3 regions of the Paenibacillus sp. FSL K6-2393 genome follow, and region 3 is predicted to be linked to each of the others. Evidence: riboswitches for the same ligand, from Rfam matches in the RefSeq annotation. Region 3 holds a riboswitch; each other region holds the start of a gene.
The links. A riboswitch is a leader RNA that binds a small molecule or an ion and turns the genes downstream of it on or off. The one in region 3 is predicted to bind thiamine pyrophosphate.
Positions count from the first base shown of each region.

Region 1: linked by a shared signal. The riboswitch ahead of thiC (phosphomethylpyrimidine synthase ThiC) and the one ahead of MHI14_RS12975 (thiamine phosphate synthase) in region 3 are both predicted to bind thiamine pyrophosphate.
Region 2: linked by a shared signal. The riboswitch ahead of MHI14_RS26615 (ABC transporter ATP-binding protein) and the one ahead of MHI14_RS12975 (thiamine phosphate synthase) in region 3 are both predicted to bind thiamine pyrophosphate.

Region 1 covers NZ_JBBOCU010000002.1:719,690-726,333, forward strand. Annotated here, with positions in the region: gene MHI14_RS30425 (alpha/beta hydrolase) at 1-583, opposite strand, end outside; gene MHI14_RS30430 (IclR family transcriptional regulator) at 943-1,686, shown strand; TPP riboswitch at 1,837-1,950, shown strand; gene thiC (phosphomethylpyrimidine synthase ThiC) at 2,370-4,154, shown strand; gene MHI14_RS30440 (hypothetical protein) at 4,539-5,225, opposite strand; gene MHI14_RS30445 (hypothetical protein) at 5,403-5,570, opposite strand; gene MHI14_RS30450 (zinc ribbon domain-containing protein) at 6,036-6,644, opposite strand, start outside.
Region 2 covers NZ_JBBOCU010000001.1:6,000,177-6,006,820, reverse strand. Annotated here, with positions in the region: gene MHI14_RS26625 (ABC transporter substrate-binding protein) at 935-2,008, opposite strand; gene MHI14_RS26620 (ABC transporter permease) at 2,172-3,002, opposite strand; gene MHI14_RS26615 (ABC transporter ATP-binding protein) at 2,992-3,756, opposite strand; TPP riboswitch at 3,914-4,016, opposite strand; gene MHI14_RS26610 (radical SAM/SPASM domain-containing protein) at 4,198-5,073, shown strand; gene MHI14_RS26605 (pectate lyase) at 5,423-6,091, shown strand; gene MHI14_RS26600 (copper amine oxidase N-terminal domain-containing protein) at 6,272-6,644, opposite strand, start outside.
Region 3 covers NZ_JBBOCU010000001.1:2,930,573-2,937,216, forward strand. Annotated here, with positions in the region: gene MHI14_RS12960 (hypothetical protein) at 1-243, shown strand, start outside; gene MHI14_RS12965 (hypothetical protein) at 230-1,213, shown strand; gene MHI14_RS12970 (ABC-F family ATP-binding cassette domain-containing protein) at 1,352-2,902, shown strand; TPP riboswitch at 2,978-3,087, shown strand; gene MHI14_RS12975 (thiamine phosphate synthase) at 3,314-3,976, shown strand; gene thiO (glycine oxidase ThiO) at 3,994-5,166, shown strand; gene thiS (sulfur carrier protein ThiS) at 5,163-5,366, shown strand; gene MHI14_RS12990 (thiazole synthase) at 5,369-6,136, shown strand; gene MHI14_RS12995 (ThiF family adenylyltransferase) at 6,133-6,644, shown strand, end outside.

The DNA of each region.
Region 1 (6,644 bases), on a different contig from region 3:
TCTGAAGCGCTGTACCGGCACCCATCGAGAAGCCCCAGACAACCAGTTCCTGCGCACCACGTTGCTTGGCGAACTGGATCGCACCGAGCAATTGCTGTGACTCAGCTTTGCCACCTGTGGCTACAGCTTTGTTCACCTGTGAGGCGAAGCCATAATCGAACATGACCACGTTGAACCCAAGTTGATGGGCATAGTGTGCCAGGTCATACATAGGTACCCATGTTTCTTCACGATTGGCACCATAGCCGTGACTGAAAATAATCGTTTTGCTTGCAGCATTATCAGCAGGTATATACCATCCCTGCATCGTGCGGCTGCCATCTGCTGCCGGGAACGTGATGTCTTCATACTTCATGTTCTTGGCTTGCATCGGATTGGAGAAGACAGGCGCTACCGTTGGATTGGATAATACCCATGCGATATAACCATGCAGTGCGATAAAACAAAACAGTAGAAAAAATACAACGGAGAGCAGCAACGCTACGATAATATGTTTGAACCGAATCAGCCTCGGTGATAGGGAAGAGGGCAGATCGGACACTTTTGTTTGCAGCGGGGCTTCGCTCTGGGATGTTGGATACATGAATGCCCCTCCTTTGAAGTTCAGTTGAAGATAACAACGACATGAAAAGAGAATTGCGTCGATTTCAGAGCCTGCTTCAGAGCGATGTCTTAATGTAATATATCTTTATCGTATGTTCCAGTATAGTCAAAGTCAATTGATTGAGGGCATTTGTTACGCAATTGTTATATAGTTCTTAAGATATATGGGTAACATTACCTTAGTGTGTAAATTACAGGGGATTAAGTCTTATAAAAAGGAAAAATTTACAGGTTGGCCTATTTCGATTTTGGCTCTTTTTGGTTTACAGATGAGACCGTTTCTCATATAATTTATGTAACCAAGTTTCATGTGATGAAACATGAGGAGGGCATTATGCCATGGAAGATCGCAAGTTAACCGTCCGGGCTGTGGAACGGGCGCTGGATATATTATTATGTTTTACCACACGCAGTGATCTGGGACTCACCGAAATTGCCAGCCAGATCGGCTTGCACAAAAGTACAGTGCACCGTTTGATGGCTACGCTGGAGGATCGAGGGTTCGTGATCCGTGATGCAGCAACAGAGAAGTACCGACTTGGCATCCGAATCTGGGAGCTGTCAGCTCATATGTCCCGCAGTGACGATCCTGCTATTCTGCTGTTGCCTGCGATGGAGCGACTGAGAGATCGATTGGGGGAGACCGTGAGTCTGTACCTGCGTGATGGGAGTGAACGGATACGGATTCAGGCTGTGCAAAGTGATCAGGCGATTCGCCGAGTCGCCCCCGTTGGTGTTAGACTCCCGCTGTCTGTGGGCGCTTCCAGCAAAGTTTTGATGGCGTTTGCCACGGACGAGGATCGTGAAGAACTGATGAACGGCCCGGAATGGCCGGTGTTTATTGATCCGGCGGTGTATTTGGCGCAAATGGGAGATATCCGGGATAACGGATATGCGACGAGTTATGAGGAACGTGAGCCGGGAGCTGCCGCGGTATCTGTACCGATTATGGATCGCAGAGGCAATATTGCAGCTGCGCTCTCGGTCTCAGGGCCTGTCAGTCGACTCTCGCAGGAGACATTGCATGAATACGCACCTGTATTGAAGGATGCTGCTACGCAGATGGGGCTCATGTTATCCTGATGTTTATGTAAGTTTTTTTCTCCAATGGAGTTTGATCATTTGGAATATAAAGGTTGTTTTTATGTTCCGGTTGCGCTACTCTGTAATGGACGGCCCTACGGGGCCAGCTTCATTGAATATGAACGGCGGCTTATGTAAGCCGCAACTTACTAACGTTACTGGGGGAGTCCGAATTGTCCGGACTGAGACGGAATCGCATGAGATTCCGGACCCTTTGCACCTGATCTGGATCATACCAGCGTAGGGAAGTAATCGGCGATATGACCTCAACCACCTCATGATGTGACCCTTGTAGTCTCCGTTAAGGAGCTGATTGAAGGTGCATTATTGGTGATGGACATAAAAGTCGGTTCCTTCGGGGACCGGCTTTTTATATACAGTGAACGGGCGATATAGCGCGTACTCCATTGACTTCTTTTTTCAATAACCTGCGAAAGTGGGCTTGTATGATGAGAGAGAAGTCACCATAGATTCATGATCTGTGGCAGCCCCCGTCTGTTGTTAACTGTACATGAAAAGTGTCTCCCCTGGTCTGGCGTAGGATCGCTCTTTCTTCTCTGCATTGCGCATGATTTGGGACAGGTACGTAAGTAAGCTAATGACGATACCAACCAAACAAGCGATGAACACTGAGGAGGAGACAAGCGAACATGAGTACAGGAAATCAAACGGGACAACAAGCGATGGAGCAGGAACATAACGGTCAGCAGGTGGAAAAAGAAACAGGAGTGGCCGGACGGATTCAGCCCTTTCCGGGCAGCCGCAAAGTCTACATTCAGGGCTCACGGCCGGACATTGCTGTACCTGAGCGTGAGATAGCCCTTCATGACACGAATACTCCCCAAGGGGTGGAGCATAACGAACCGCTACGTGTCTACGATACGAGCGGGCCGATGACCGATCCCGGATTTCATGCCGATATCCGTGCAGGTCTGCCAGCCTTGCGTACCCGTTGGATCACAGAGCGTGGTGATGTCGAAGCTTATCAGGGCCGTACGGTTAAACCGGAGGATAACGGACTAAAGCCCGGAGGGAAGAGAGCCGGCGCCGAAGAGTACCCTGGATTGCGTAGCAAACCGCTGCGAGCACAGACAGGACGCTGTGTGACTCAGATGCATTATGCGAGGCAGGGAGTCATTACGGCAGAGATGGAGTTTGCCGCCATTCGTGAGGGCGTAGAACCGGAATTTGTAAGGCAGGAGCTGGCGAGTGGACGTGCGATTCTGCCATCCAACATCAATCACCCGGAGAGTGAACCGATGTTGATCGGTCGTCATTTTCACGTGAAGATCAATGCCAACATAGGTAACTCTGCCGTATCTTCCTCCATCGAGGAAGAGGTGGAGAAGATGACCTGGGCGGTACGTTGGGGATCGGATACGGTGATGGATCTGTCCACAGGCAAAAACATTCATACCACCCGGGAGTGGATTATCCGCAATTCACCTGTGCCGATTGGTACGGTGCCGCTGTATCAGGCGCTGGAGAAGGTGAATGGCGAAGCGGAAGCGCTGACCTGGGAGTTGTACCGTGATACGCTCATTGAGCAGGCAGAGCAGGGAGTGGACTACTTTACGATCCACGCAGGTGTACTGCTGCGTTATATCCCCATGACCGCCAAGCGGATGACAGGCATTGTGTCTCGCGGTGGGTCCATTATGGCAGCATGGTGCCTTGCGCATCATCAGGAGAATTTTTTGTACACCCATTTTGAAGAAATCTGCGAGATTATGAAAAGGTATGATGTGGCGTTTTCGTTGGGAGATGGACTTCGTCCAGGCAGTATCTACGATGCCAATGACGAAGCTCAGATGGCGGAACTGGCTACGCTCGGGGAACTGACGCAGATCGCATGGAAGCATGATGTGCAGGTGATGATCGAAGGGCCGGGTCACGTGCCGATGCATAAGATCAAAGAGAATGTGGACTTGCAGATGGAGATATGTAAAGAGGCACCGTTCTATACGCTGGGGCCGCTGACGACCGACATTGCTCCGGGATACGACCACATCACATCCGCCATTGGTGCGGCCATGATTGGCTGGTTCGGCACGTCCATGCTCTGTTATGTTACACCAAAAGAACATTTGGGCCTGCCCAACAAGGATGATGTGCGGGAAGGGGTCATCGCCTACAAGATTGCAGCCCACGCCGCCGATCTGGCAAAAGGCCATCCACGTGCTCAACGCCGGGATGATGCATTGTCCAAGGCACGCTTCGAGTTCCGCTGGCGTGACCAGTTTAACCTGTCACTGGACCCTGAACGTGCGCTGTCCTACCATGATGAGACGCTGCCAGCAGAAGGAGCCAAAGAAGCTCATTTCTGCTCCATGTGCGGACCGAAGTTCTGTAGCATGCGCATCACGCAGGACATTCGTGCCTTTGCCGCGGATAAAGGATTGTCCGAGAATGAGGCTGTAGCAGCGGGCATGCAGGAAAAGGCCGAGGAATATCGGACACGGTCCTAAGCGCCGGTACAGCGCAAGCTGGGCAGTCTGAAATAGAGATAAAGCCGTTTCTCTCTGTCATTGCAGAGAAGAACGGCTTTTTTTAGTGTTATGTCATGTATGTATTCTTAACCGTACTCAGCCTTTATCAGAATTAGCTTTGTGACTATGTGTGGTCCATATTTTATACAGAATTCCTGCGATAACGAATAAAAGAGCGTCACTGAGTTTTGGTGCTCCTCCGTATAGAAATGCGGAGCAGGAAAAACCTACTATAAACAGTAAAACAATATAGAGTAAACGCATATTAGTTCACCTCGTTAATTTTTGGTGCTACTAAGTAAGTGAGTTCATAGTTGCATAGTTTCAGATAGTACTTGTTACTTCACTCCAAACCCGCTACTACTATCGAGCCACGCCCAAATTATTCTCCAAATACGCCGCAAGCAATGCCAGCGGGCTATGGATCGGAATACTTCGATCTACTGTAACCTGTGCAGCAGCGGGAGCCATAGATAGTTGGGCTGCCACTACCGTTTTACCCGGATACTGCTCAGAAATCTGCTGTAATCCTTCACGTACCGCTTCGAGATACCCTTGCTGATCTCCACGCATAATCAACTCAAATGTCCCCGGGATGCACACCGCTTCCGTCTGAGATGTCTTGGCAACGTGTAGTTGCCCATTCTCATCCTCTTGCTGTAATGCCTGATTCACCCGTGCCATCGTTCCTTCAATGGTTGCCGGGTTGGTGAATGCTATTATGTAATCTCCCGGTATTCGCCGCATCTCCTGCAATAACGGATCATCTATGCCGATCACCGGCACAGGGACCTGTGTGGCTTCCTGCTCCAGTACTGTCGCAAACAGGGTACACGTGACCAGAATGGCATCGGCATGACACTCAGCGATCCATTGGAGCGTCTGGGCTACCTTCTCGCGAATGACGACATCGGAAAAGTCAGCGTCATGTTTAAGACGATCCAGACCTGGATCGACGTAATGGACCAATTCAACTTCATAAGGAGCAAGCGTCTCTTCAATTAAGGCGATGTTGGAATAATGAGCGTGAAAACAACCAATGGTGATCATGTGCTAAGTCCCCTTTTACAGTTCGTATATGTCATGGATCTCTTAGATATTTAAATCATTATAGGAAACATGCCTGAGAACTGTACAGTCATTTAAGGCTCAACGCCAATAACCGCCCTTCCACCAAGCTGCGGAAAGACGGTTCATAACCGGACAGGCAATCGTCCGGCTTTCATTTTATCTAAGGGAAGGAGAAGCAGTTTTCTTCGCCATTTTTTGCTGTAAAATTTCATGAAAGGATAGACCTTGAGTGTTCTCATTCTCCTTTTTAGGAGCAGTGGTCGCCGTGTTGCGCGGATATTGGTGATGGTACGGGATCATTTGCTGAATAGGCATGCGGATCATCTTGGTTCCTCCTTTGATGCATTTTTTGAATTATGTATTTCGACTGGTTACCATGCCAGGTGCGCATATAGGTAAATGTGACTTGTTAGACGAAATAGAAGATTTTAAGACGTAATTCCAATTGGATTGTAGTGATTTTACCCGGTTTTAAGGAGATGTAAACGTTTTTAGGGAAATTCAGGAGTAAAGGACCTGATTTGAAAGGTTTAATATGGGAGGATCGAATCGGTTGTTATGTGAATAGTCCCAATTTTAAGGAAGTCAATGGTACCCGCTTATGAGGCATATTGTCTGGTTAAATGATGCAAAGCATGCTAACTAACTTGGTACCATGGTCGGGTTGTTTAGGTGGTAATGTAGTTCCGGATATAACAAAAAAACTGCCGAGTGTACTCGGCAGCTTGCGTGATATGAAGAAGGATGCGAGGAAACTTTGATCCGGTCTGAGGTGGTATCGTGTTGGTTTTATCTACTTTGGTGAACAGCGATGTATATATCCACTTGTACACTTTCGGGATTCAGGCTGCGTTCATCATACAACTCAAAATCCCCGGTGAACGTACGATCACTTTGCTTCTCCCATGCCCACACGGCTCCCCAAGCTTCGTGAGCAACCTCTGCCATCGGTCCTTTTCTGGAAGTGAATACGGCGTAAGTTGCAGGAGGGAGTAAAATGTCGTCCAATCCTTCAGGCAATGATTCGTTCGGACTGACCTCATGCCCTACCAGTATGGTGTATTCATCGGTTATGCCATCGGTGTAATCCGTGTAACAGCCATAGCGGACGGCTTCAGGTGCAGGAAGGTGCTCTGAGGAAAAATAATTGTTCCAGAGTCCCTGAATACAGCCTTTGCCACTGATCTCAATGGCATTGGTTGTGCGGGCGGATACGCCGGCAAGACGTTTGCCGGGGAGCGTGACATAACGAACGGGCTGGGCAGAGAACGAATGATCTGTTGTTACCTGACCAAGATTAGCGGAAGCAGTAGGGTTTTCAGCGAGAGATTCTGTATGTTGATCCGTTGTATTTGTGCGCCAACGTTTCAAAAAAGGAAGCTGGTTACGCAGCATCGA
Region 2 (6,644 bases), 3.1 Mb from region 3:
TCAGCAGAATAATAGGATATGAGTCTCCTTGTTGAGTAGGGGCGCAAGTATAACTACAGCCAGATGCATTAATACGGGAAAAGCAGAAACGTAAAATCTAAAACAATTTCATAACTCCCTAAAAATGGATTTTTGTAAATGGATATAGACAAATTGAATCACTTTGATCTATATCCAGCCTTGATTGAAACAGCTAAAAGGTGGATCCGTATAAAATGTAAATTCGCGAAAAGCAACAGTACAAATACGAAACAGTAAAAAACGAAACAGTATAAAAGACAGAATAAAGAAAGTGGAGCCATGGTATGTCTCCAAACTCAGGCAAGCGATACGGTGATGGACGTTAGCGTTCAAAGAGAGTCCTAAAGCCCTGGATGTCGATACCCGACTGATCGGGGCACGAAGGTCACACGATGTTTCTAAAGAACACAGGACGTCTTATATGGCTGTCAGATCCTCTTTATGAAATGTAAGGAACACAGGACACGTTATTTCCCAAATTCCCCTGACCGAAACACTATAAATTGCTATTTTTTCCGATATAATATGTCTCAGGTTCCTTAGATTTCTTCAACCGCTCCAAATCCTTGAATAGGGCGCCTCAGATTCGTTAGCGCTCGCTCCATGTTCTACTCTGGGCATATTAGGGCGCGATTCAGCTCATGGTAGGCTTGAAGATAGGCGCAAATTTACATTACCAAATACATATCAACAAGCTACCCAAACGCATATCAAGCCACCAAAACGCATATCAAGCTGCCCAGATGCACATCAAGCCACTTAGGATTGTTATAAATTCTGATCCTCGGATGCTTGCTTCAGGCCAATTCCATTTCACAAACCTTCATGCATCCGATCCTCACGTTCTTGCTAACTTTGCTTTCATTCCCTTGCGTTCAGTCACTTTTCCTTTATTCCCGTTGCGCTCCTTTATTTACTCTCCTTGCAGATTAATAAAAGCATCCTCGGCTTTCACCGATTCAGGAATCAAATCCTGTTCAACGAGCCATGCGCGTACATTCTCCCAGGACGCCATTTCCTGCCGACCAAACATCTGACCATCTTCATTCATAAGTGGCAGTAAAATAGCCAGACTTTTGGTTTCAATCTCCGGGTCAAGCGGAGACGTTTCATTCTCATGAGCGAGCAGAATATTCAAGGCTTCTTCTGGATGCTCCGTTACATATTTCTGTCCTTCCTGGATCGCTTTGACGAACCGGGTAAGTTGGTCTTTTTTTGCTTCAATGCCAGCTTCACTCGCGGTCAGAACCAATTCATAATAATCAGGCACACCATAATCGACGGGGTTAATGGATTTCATGGCATGTCCTTCTTTCTCCAGAATCAGTTGCTCATGGTTAATAAAACCACCCATAATTGCATCCGCCTGTCCGGAAGCCAGCGAAGGAATCAGATCGAACCCAACGTCGACCAAATTCATGTTGTCGGGGTTGCCGCCATCCTTGCTAATCATCGTACGAACCATCGCTTCATACAGCGGAATCGAAGAATAACCGACAGTTTTCCCTTCAAGACCTTTGGGTGAGCTCACGTTGCCATTTGCTTCGGTCAACAGATGCACAAGTGGGTGGCGAACAACAGCAGCAATGGAACGTACAGGAATGTTCTCACCACGAGCGAGCAAAATTTGGGGCTGGTAGCTTAGAGCCAAATCAATTTTTCCAGCAGCAACAAGTTTGAGTGAATCATTGGTATCCGCAGGCATCTGAATTTCGACATCGAGACCTTGATCTGCAAAGTATCCTTTTTCCTGAGCAACGTAGATGAAGGAGTGTACTGCATTCGGGTACCAGTCGAGCATGATGGACAGTTTATCTTTGGCGTCTGATGTTGGCTCGGTTGCAGACATGTCTGTCTGTTGTGCATTGGTTGCAGAGTCTGTTGTTGGCGTGTTTTTGCTAGTATTCGTGGTGCTGCATCCGCTAACGATCAGCAAAAGGCTAATGAGCATGATGGGAAGCAGGGAGTATATACCTTTGTTATTCATAAATGAAGTTCCTCATTTCATCGTTTTGGTTTGTAGAAAATGGACAGCAGCATGTTAACGGACAATGTGACAATGAACTGATTGAAGATGCTGCTGAAATTGTGCATAAGGTATGTTTTGAAGATTGTAACTCCTGTATTTACCTCTAATTTCTGTCTAAGTATTATCCAACTTTTCTTTTGCCTCCATGACGATGACGCCGTATGCTAAACCGTTTCTCCAGCCAGGCAATCAGTACAAACAAAACGATCCCAAGTAAGGATAACAGCACAATAGCAGCAAACATCGCATCCGTGTTCATGTTGCTGGACATGCGGCGGCTGAAGTATCCGAGACCTTTGCTGCCACCGAGCCATTCGCCAATCGTTGCCCCAACCACGCAGTACACCACAGACATCTTTAACCCCGAGAAAAAAGAGGGAAGTGCCAGCGGAACCTGGAGTTTGCAAAAAATATCCCACTTGCTGGCGCCCATGGTGAGCAGCAGTTCACGCTGCTCTGGATCGCCTTGGCGGAGTCCATCGTAGGTACTGACCACAATGGGGAAGAATGCGATTAAGAATACCACCGCGACTTTGCTCCACAACGTGTAACCAAACCACAGGATAAATACGGGGGACAGGGCAATCAGCGGTATGGTCTGACTGATCACGATGAAGGGATACAAGGCCTTTTCAATCGATCGGTTCATATGCATGCCTGTCGCTAGCGTAATTCCGGTCACTATGGATAATCCAAAACCTACGGCAACCTCCATAAAGGTTGCAGGCAGATGGATGGTCAACAGCAGATGACGATGCTCGACCAGTGAGCCTATGATGGCCGTGGGTGCTGGAATGATGAAGGAGGGCACCCATTCCATACGCACAATCACTTCCCAGATCGCCAGTGATAAGAACATGAGCATAATAAACAAACCATATTGGGAAAACGACCTCGAGAGCCACTTTGAACACCACGTCCAAACGCTAACCTCAGCTCTATCAATTTGCATGCAATTGTTCCTCCAGTTGTTGCCTCATCTGCACGAGAGCCAGTTCGTAGATCATGTCCGAATGCCTTGGGCGTGGTAAGGGAACCGTCATCTCCCGCAACTGCTGGCCTTGCCCCCCTGGAGTTAACAGAATGATACGGTCACTTAACAGCAGGGCTTCTTCGATGTCATGTGTAATGAACAGCACGGTTTGGCCAAAGCCCTCCCACAGCTCCAATAACCAGCGATGCATTTGTCGTTTGGTTAAGGCGTCGAGTGCACCGAAGGGTTCATCCAGCAACATGAGCTGCCCGCCTGTAAGCAAGGTACGCAGCAATGCCACCCGCTGCCGCATGCCGCCGGATAACTCATCTGGATAGGCCTGCTCATAACCGGACAAGCCGAACCTTGCCAATCCTGCGATGATATCGGCTCGTAGTTTGTCCTTGTCCTGTCGGCCTGGTGCCAGCTCGGCAGGCAGCATGCAGTTCTCCATGACGGTACGCCAGGATAACAGCAGGTCTTTCTGCGGCATATAGGCGACTCGTCCGAGCCGTTGTCCTTGCGGTACATCAGCAATATCGATGGTGCCGACGGTAGGCTCATGCAAGCCTGCGAGCAGCTTGAAAAGCGTGCTTTTACCTGATCCGCTGGAGCCAATGAGCGAGACAAATTCTCCTTGTTGGACCTGAAGCGACACATTGGCGAGCACGGGTGAATCCTTTTTTTCAGGAAAAGCGAAGCTAACGTTCTCAATGGTTACATGGTTTCTCATCTGATCCTCACCCCCTTGATGTCAGACTGCTGGAATAACAACGGCATCCTGTACTCTGCAAAAGAACAAAAAAGACCCACCCATTTCCGGAGAAATGAGTGGGTCTGTAAGTTAAATCCGCAATTTATCTTCACATACATGAAAAAATTCCGCTTACTAAAAGGCCGCTCCACTTCCCTCCGCTGGTATGATCCAGATCAGGTTCAAAGGGTCCGAATAGTCATATTCGTCTCAGCCGCAAGGCTCCCCTAGTGCAAAAGTTCAAGATATGCAGTTGTGTGTTCAGCATATATCACTTGAACATGAACTGTAAAGAGGCAGCATGATAACTGAACAATTTACCTCGGCTCATGAACCCGATATAATAGGGATGGCCCGTATTGGCCGGATCACAAAATGCAGGTGGGATGTTCTCCCTCCTAGGCAGAATGGGGACCCGAGTTGAAAACGTTCAAAAAAGTATATATTGAGATCACGAGTATCTGCAATCTGGCTTGCAGCTTCTGTCCGCAGACGCAGCGTGCCAAAGGATTCATTGACCCTGAAGTCTTCAACAATATACTGGAACAAGTTAAACCACACACCAATCATATTTATCTACATGTCAAAGGCGAACCCTTGTTGCATCCCAAAATAGATCTGTTGCTTGATTCCGCACATGAGAAGGGACTCAAGGTGAACATTACAACGAATGGTACACTGCTGCCCAAGACTCAGCATAAATTGCTTGGCAAACCGGCGCTGCGGCAGATGAATTTCTCCCTGCACAGCTTCGATGGGCATGAAGGTTCAACCGACCGTGACGGATATCTGCGTCATATTTTGTCCTTTGTACATGAGGCCGTTAAGCACAATGTCATCATCTCTTTCCGACTGTGGAATCTGACGCAGGATAACTTCACGAATGCTCAGATGAATCGAAATCGGGAGACCCTTGAAGTGCTGGAACGTGAGTTCAATCTGGACTTCCGCATTGAGGAAAAAGTGGTTCCAGGCAGCGGGGTCAAAATTGCCCCAAATGTATACCTGAATCAGGACCACGAGTTCCAGTGGCCAAGTCTGGATGCACCTGAAGATGATGGCAAAGGCTTCTGCCATGCATTGCGTGGTCAGGCAGCTGTGCTTGTGGATGGAACGGTGGTTCCATGCTGTCTCGATGGCGAGGGTGTAATTAACCTGGGTAACGTGCACGAGAAGTCATTCTCGGAGATTATTGAGGGTGAGCGAGCGAACAATCTGGTATATGGCTTCTCCAGGCGGGAAGCTGTGGAAGAGTTGTGTCGAAAGTGCGGTTATCGTCAGAGATTCGGAGCCTGATATCTTATATCAGCAAGCCAGAAGACATTCAAGATCACACATTTGGAGATAAATGTAGTGGTCTTTCTTTGTTATCGGGGATTAAAGTTAGGGATACAAACGTTACAAATGAGCATACCTGAGGTTGATATCAGCATATTGCTTGAGGGACCTGGTATGCAAAAAATGCCGATATGACAGGGATTGTGCGATGTCATGATATATCTGATCTAATGATTATTCTAGTTACCTTCCTTATTTGGTAGGATTAGGTTGTGATTTGGGCAGAGGTGCACCTCTGGCGAACTTCCAGTACAAGCCCAGACTTGTACACTACCAAAAAACGAGAGAATAAGGGAGGAATTAAGTTATGAAAAAAATATTGACGTTGTTGCTGTCCGCTGGTTTGGTTGCTTCTATATTTGGTGCCGTTCCGGCTGCGGCTGCACCTACCGTTGTAAATTCAACCATTGTGGTTCCAAAGGGCACGACCTATGACGGCCAAGGTAAAACATTTGTAGCCAATCCTTCCACACTGGGCGACGGATCTCAAGCTGAGGGTCAGAAACCAGTCTTCCGCCTGGAGGCAGGGGCCACACTCAAAAATGTAAATATTGGATCACCTGCTGCCGATGGTGTTCACTGTTATGGCAACTGTAATATATCGAATGTAGTCTGGCAGGACGTGGGCGAGGATGCACTGACATTGAAGTCTGCCGGAACGGTTAACATAACCGGTGGGGCAGCGTATAAGGCTTATGATAAAGTGTTCCAGATGAATGCAGCTGGAACAATTAACATCAAAAATTTCCGTGCAGATGATATTGGCAAACTGGTTCGCCAAAATGGTGGGACTTCCTTCGCAGTTAACATGACGCTGGATAACTCTAACATTTCCAATGTGAAAGATTCGATTATGCGTACAGACAGCAGTACATCACAAGGCAAAATTACGAATACCCGTTATTCCAAAGTACCAACGTTGTTCAAGGGGTTTGCTTCAGGGAAAACGAGCCAGTCTGGGAACACGCAATATTAGACAGGAGATTGAATCGCTGGAGTAGGTTAAAGTTTAAGCTTTGCTTGTAACTCGAAGTTAAAATATAACGCCAAAAAGAGCGTCCCAAGGTCATTGCGACAATGACTTAGAGGGCGCTCTCTGTAATGCAGATGTCATAGTATAGTTTTGCTGAGTGATGTTTTATAGAGGATGCTCAAATTATTTCTCTCCCGGAACTTCAACGATGACTTTGCCTTTCTCGGGGACAACAGAACCGGTATCAATAGAGCCCAATTTGTTCATGACTTCGTAAAAGGTTTCTTCAAGCATGCGAGAGTACTTGAATGATACGAGTGTTTGACCTGTTACGGAAGGACGAGTCCCTGCTTCAGCAACGGCTTTGGTTTTAATAAAGAACAGGTCACCGATGGTTCCGGCATTTTTGCTGATGTTAGCCTGCCATTGTAGCAGTGCACTTCCATTTTTAAGGATATAATAACTGATCAGATCGTTATCCTCAACAACGAAGAAACGATCTTTTTTGTCTTGTTCAAAAATGTATTCAATGGATGAATCCACCGGACCCAAAGGG
Region 3 (6,644 bases):
GTAGTGCAGGATGGATATTATGAAGCTCAGATTCGAGAAAGACTATTCCCATCCTCAGGTGTGATACCGGTTGATGATCCTGGCCGAAGATATACGTTGACGACAGGGGATTTTTTCACCGTGACGCTCCAAAATACAAATCGTACACCTTCCATGCTCATTCGTGAATGGTTGAGTGGCACGGCTCAGGCTTCAGCAGTATTTGTAACATACGGAGGTATGGTCCTCAATGAAGATTACTGAGCTATCCATTGTATTTGTGCTGATCTTCTTCCCGCTCTTCTGGATCATCTCACTCCATACCCAAGATGCCGAAGAGGCTCAATATCTTGGTCAACGATACAGATCTGCACTTCAAACCGCAGTCATGGATGCAGGTGCAGTCATGCATCAGAATGAGAAACAAAATGATGAAGCAGGTTATGATTTAACCAAATTTGTTAAAGCGGATAAAGAGCTTGCCTTGTTAACATTTACTCAGACGATGGCTTTGAATATGGGGATTCAGGATGATCCCGCAGCTATTCAAAACATGTTTAATTACATTCCTGCCGTGGTTATTCTGGATTATGATGGCTATTATATGTTGTCCACAGAAACAGAGATGACGGGTAACCGTGAAGATTCTTTCAGGCAAGTGTGGAGCCCCAAGAAACCTTATACATATTCAGATTCTAATGGTAACAGTATTAACTTTACACTGGACGACTACGTATATGCCTATGACGCAAACGCAGGGAAATGGATTGAAGGATTTCAAAAAGAACTGGCCTCAAGCACACAGATTCCTTTACTTCAGAATACCAGCGTATTTGAACAAGTTAGACAAAGCCGGATTGTGACTACTGTGCAGGATGATCTGGCTGATGTGATTAACCGCCATAATGAGTTTGCCAGAAAGAACGGTATTTCCTATACGTTCACGATGCCCCTGGTTGCGCAGGAAGATTGGTACAACTCCATTAACGATACAGGGATTATGGCCTTTATCCAAGGTATAGGTGTGGGTGACCAGAAGATCAACAATTATGCGATCGGTGGAGGCAGACTTGTGAAGAAAACGGCCATCGTAGGTGGGGTAGATCCTTTAACGGGTATCAGGTACTATTACCCCTCCACATGTGGTAATGGTTACCGTGCTGAAGAGGTGTTCACAGACGCAAGACAAGCAGCTGCGCAAGGCTATTTCGAATATAAATGCTCTAATCGTTAGGGTAGCCTGTATGACAAAATCATGTAAGAGGTTCTTGAACTGTTTACATTACTTTCAGAAAAGACGGGACCTGTGCTAGAATAGGGTTTCGGAACAATAACAAAAGTAATGTCTAATAGATAGGAGCAACCTCATCTTATGAGTTTATTGTCAGTAGAGAACGTAAGTCACAATTTTGGAGATCGCACGTTATTTAAAAATGTATCATTTCGTTTACTTGCCGGAGAGCGCGTAGGACTTGTTGGTGCCAATGGTGTGGGTAAATCCACATTAATGAACATCCTTACCGGTAAATTGCTTAAAGATAGTGGAAAAGTGGAATGGACACCTAAGGTCCGTTATGGATATCTGGATCAGCACACGAAGCTTACCCCAGGCAAAACCATTCGTGACGTGCTTAAGGATGCATTCCTTCCGTTGCTTGAATTGGAAAAAGAAATGATGAATATTACGGACCAGATGGCAGATGCAGATCCAGATAAGCTCGAGCAGTTGCTGGAAGAGATGGGCAATATTCAGGAACAACTGGAACAGGGCGATTTTTATCTGATTGACGTAAAAGTGGAAGAGATGGCCAATGGTCTTGGTTTGTCCGCAATTGGTCTTGATCGGGATGTCGCAGCTCTAAGTGGTGGACAACGTACCAAGGTGCTTCTTGCCAAGCTTCTGCTAGAGAAACCTACAGCTCTTTTGCTGGATGAGCCGACCAACTATCTGGATGTAGAGCACATTGAATGGCTGTCACGTTACCTGAAGGACTACCCGCACGCGTTTCTCTTAATCTCCCATGACACGGAATTCATGAATGAAGTCGTAAATGTCATTTATCATTTGGAATTTGCCAAATTAACGAGATATGCAGCGAACTATAACAAGTTCCTCGAGATGGCTGATATGAATAAAGCCCAGCATATTGATGCATATGAGAAGCAGCAAGAGTACATCAAGAAGCAGGAAGATTTCATTCAGCGTAACAAGGCACGTGCTTCAACTTCAGGTCGAGCGAAGAGCCGTGAGAAACAGCTGGACAGAATTGAACGTATTGATCGTCCAGATGAAGCAGCCAAACCAACGTTCAAATTCAAGGATGCCCGCGCGAGCAGCAAAACGGTCTTTGAGGGCATTGATTTTGAAATTGGATATACGTATCCTTTGCTGCCTAAGATGACAATGACAATCGAACGTGGTGAGAAAATTGCCATCGTAGGTTGTAATGGTGTGGGTAAATCGACGCTGTTGAAAACCATCCTGGGCAAAATATCTCCACTCAGTGGAAAGACCTTTTTGGGAGATTATCTCGAAACGGCCTATTTTGAGCAGGAAGTTCGTGCTGGGAATATCACGCCGATTGAGGATGTCTGGAATGAGTTTTCACATTTGACCCAGAATGAGGTCCGGGGTCATCTCGCTCGCTGCGGGTTGAAAAATGAGCACATTACCCGTCCGCTTAACATGCTGAGTGGTGGAGAGCAAGCCAAGGTTCGTTTATGCAAACTCTTGATGCGTGAAAGCAACTGGATTTTATTCGATGAGCCGACAAACCATCTCGATGTCACAGCCAAAGCGGAGTTGCAGCGTGCTTTGCAAGAATTCAAGGGAACGGTGTTACTGGTATCTCATGAACCTGATTTCTACGAGGGTTGGGTCACCAAAACATGGAATGTCGAAGAGTGGTCTGAGAAAAACTAGATGATCTAAGACAATGTTTAACAGAAATGACGGTGACAAAAAAATCCGTCTATGGTAACATAGGCTACAACTTCATATGAACACTAGGGGGGCCGCACGATGCGGCTGAGATGGAAGAATGCGATTCCGGACCCTTTGCACCTGATCTGGATCATACCAGCGTAGGGAAGTGGCGAGCGCGTTTCAGTGAATGACGTGAGCAAACGGCAACTCTTAAGGATTTCAACCGTCTGCTTAACGAATTGAAACATGCAGTTGCGTGTATAACGTTATGGCTATAAGGTCTATAGCTTTATTGCACGAAATGAACTGTATGTATCAGTCAGTCATCTGGTTCTATAATTAATACGCAGCCACTCCCCTACGGGAGTGGCTTTTTTGTGTTTTCATAGCATTCAAGTTTGGAAGGAGATGAACAGTACGGTAATTTCTCATGAACATGTTCAAGAATCATTTGAATTGCATGTTGTATCTACGGGTGCAGGGGATCAGGCAGCTTTTGTAAAAGCTGCAAAGGACGTTTGGCCTTTGGTGGACTATATTCAAATACGAGAAAAACAACTCACATGGCAAGACAAGATCGGTTGGGCTCAAAGTCTGCGTAGCGTTGGCATTCCATCTTGCCGCATTGTTATCAATAGTTCAGAACTGCCTCCACAGAATGACATTTATGGCGGTGTACATTGGGGGCAAGATGCGATACGAAATTATAACCCTGCTGTTATAAGCAATGTGCAGCGCCTTCGTCTGGGTGTATCTGTTCATTCAATCGATGAGGCAAAAATCGCTGAAGAACGGGGAGCCGATTATCTTTTCTTCGGGCATGTCTACTCAACCAACAGTAAGCCTGATCTTGACCCCAGAGGATTACATGCTCTTGCTGAAGTGTGCAGGCGTGTCTCCATTCCTGTCATGGCGATTGGGGGTATCGGACCGGGAAACATTCACGCTATTCGCTCTGCAGGGGCACAGGGAGTCGCCGTGATCTCGAATGTATGGGCGAGCGAGTCACCGGATCGGGCGGCTGCATTATTAAGGCAGGCTATCGTTGCTACAGAAAGTCTGAGTCCCTGAATCAAGGAGATGAGAGGATGAAAGAGATCGTTATTGATAAACCAGATAAGTTTCATGCAGAAACGATTATTGTAGGTGGAGGCGTTGTTGGTTGTGCTATCGCTTATGAGCTTGCTTCCCGTGGACAGGATGTGCTGTTGCTGGAGCGTTCGGCGATTGCAGGAGGCACTTCTTGCGCGGCGGCTGGAATGCTGGCGGCAGACAGTGAGGATTTTGCTCATCCTTTGATGGCTAAGCTTGCCAGACAGAGTAGACAGTTACTTATCGAGCAACAGGTGCTAATGGCTACACTCAGTGAGGTAGAGACTGGCCTGCAACGCCAGGGATTCCTAACTCCTTTTCGTTCATACAGTGAATTAAGTAGTTATAAGGACAATCGGAAGTCTGCGTTGTCTGCTTCTGCTGATGAGGTATGGTGGGATCGTTCCGTTGTGCAACAGGAGGCATCATGGCTTAACAGAGATACGTATGGAGCCTACTACAGACCTTACGAGAGTGAGATTCTTCCAGTCCATCTAACGAAGGCATATGCTGAATCCGCTCAAGCATTGGGAGCACGGGTTATGGAGGACATACAGGATATACGTGTGCAAGCAAACGAACTTGGCGTGCAGGGAATCACCACATCGATCGGTGAGATGAGATGCAAACATGTCATTATAGCGGCTGGATTACAGAGTGAAGAGTTAATGAGACATGTGAATCTGAGCATGCCTGTGTGGTCGGTAAAAGGAGAAATAGCCGCCGTTCAGTTCTCAGATGAACATGCAGGGTACAGACCTGACAGAACGGTGTATGCAGAGGATATCTATATTGTTCCCAAAGCCAATGGCGAAGTTTGGCTCGGGGCAACCAGTCTGCCAGGCAGAACGGATCTTAACGTTTCTGTACAGGGTGTCCAGAAGCTGCTAACAGCGGCTACCCACTGGGTACCTGGGATGAAAGAAGCACAATTTATGCGAGCGTGGGCAGGCGTAAGACCGGCAACTCCAGATGGACTGCCTTATATAGGTGCTTGCAAGAGTATACCAGGGCTGTTCGCCGCCTTTGGGCATTACCGCAACGGTATCTTGCTTAGTGCGATAACAGGCAGGCTTATCGCTGAGTTGCTCGCTGGCAAAAGCTCAGAAGAACTCGGAATTGAGGCGCTGAGTCCGGAGCGATTGAACAGAAAGGGAGTGGTGCAGTGAATATCATCGTTAATGGTCAACGGATGGAGATTGAAGACAGATTGAATCGTGTGGATAAACTGCTTAAATCTTTTGATCTGCAAGTCAAGACTGTAGTTGTAGAGCTGAACAAGCATATTTTAACCCGTGAGTATCATGAGTCAACGGCATTAAGAGAAGGCGATCGAATTGAGATTGTACATTTTGTAGGAGGCGGTTGATGATGTTGAATATTGGTAAATATACGTTTGAGTCCAGATTGTTGCTTGGAACAGGCAAGTTTTCGGATCTGGAAGTGCAAAGTCAGGCTGTGGAAGCATCTGAAACGGAAGTTTTAACCTTTGCTGTTCGTCGTCTGAATCTGGAGGAGCGCAACCAGAAGCATTTCCTGGATACGTTGGATCTGGACAAATACACTCTTCTTCCGAATACGGCTGGAGCTTCCAATGCGGAAGAGGCGGTGCGAATTGCCGAGCTTGCGCGGGCTTCAGGACTTTGTGATATGATAAAAGTCGAAGTCATCGGAGATGGAATGACGTTACTCCCAGATCCGATTGAAACGTACAAGGCTTGCGAAATTTTGCTTGAAAAGGGCTTCACGGTATTGCCTTATATTTCGGATGATGTCATTCTGGCCAAAAGGCTACAATTGCTTGGCGTACATGCTGTAATGCCTGGCGCTTCTCCTATCGGAGCTGGCAGAGGCATCATCAATCCCTATAACCTTGAGATCATCATTGAGCAGGCTGTTGTACCTGTAATTGTGGATGCAGGATTACGCTCCCCAAAAGATGCTGCTTATGCGATGGAACTTGGTGCAGATGGCGTATTGTTAAATACAGCCGTATCCGGATCAGGGGATCCAGTGAGCATGGCTAAAGCGATGCGATTGGGGGTAGAAGCGGGTAGATTGGCATATGAGGCAGGCATGATTCCCGTAAAGCGTTATGCAGCAGCCAGTAGTCCGGTGGAAGGAATGGTTCATACATGACAGATCAAATAACATCTTCCGAGCAGGCCGATCGTTATTCCAGACAGGAACGTTACGCGCCACTTGGCAAGGAAGGCCAGGCCAGATTAAAGGGCAGCAGAGTTTTAATTGTAGGCGCTGGCGCACTCGGAACAGGAATTGCAGAAACGTTAGTTCGTTCAGGAGTTGGACACTTAACAATTGTGGATCGTGATTATGTGGAGTGGAGTAACCTGCAGCGACAGCAATTATATGTAGAACAGGACGCGATTGAACGGATGCCGAAGGCGATGGCAGCGGAAAAACGGTTATCTGCCATTAATTCCACGGTTCATGTGGAAGGGAAAGTGTTGGATGTCAGAGTAGATGAATTGGAAGAACTCGTTCAGCATACCGACTTGATCATGGATGCAACGGATAACTTTGATACGCGATTACTCATTAACGATATGGCACAGAAACACCGTATTCCCTGGATTTATGGTGGATGCGTAGGTAGTTACGGCATCACCTATACGTTTATGCCTGG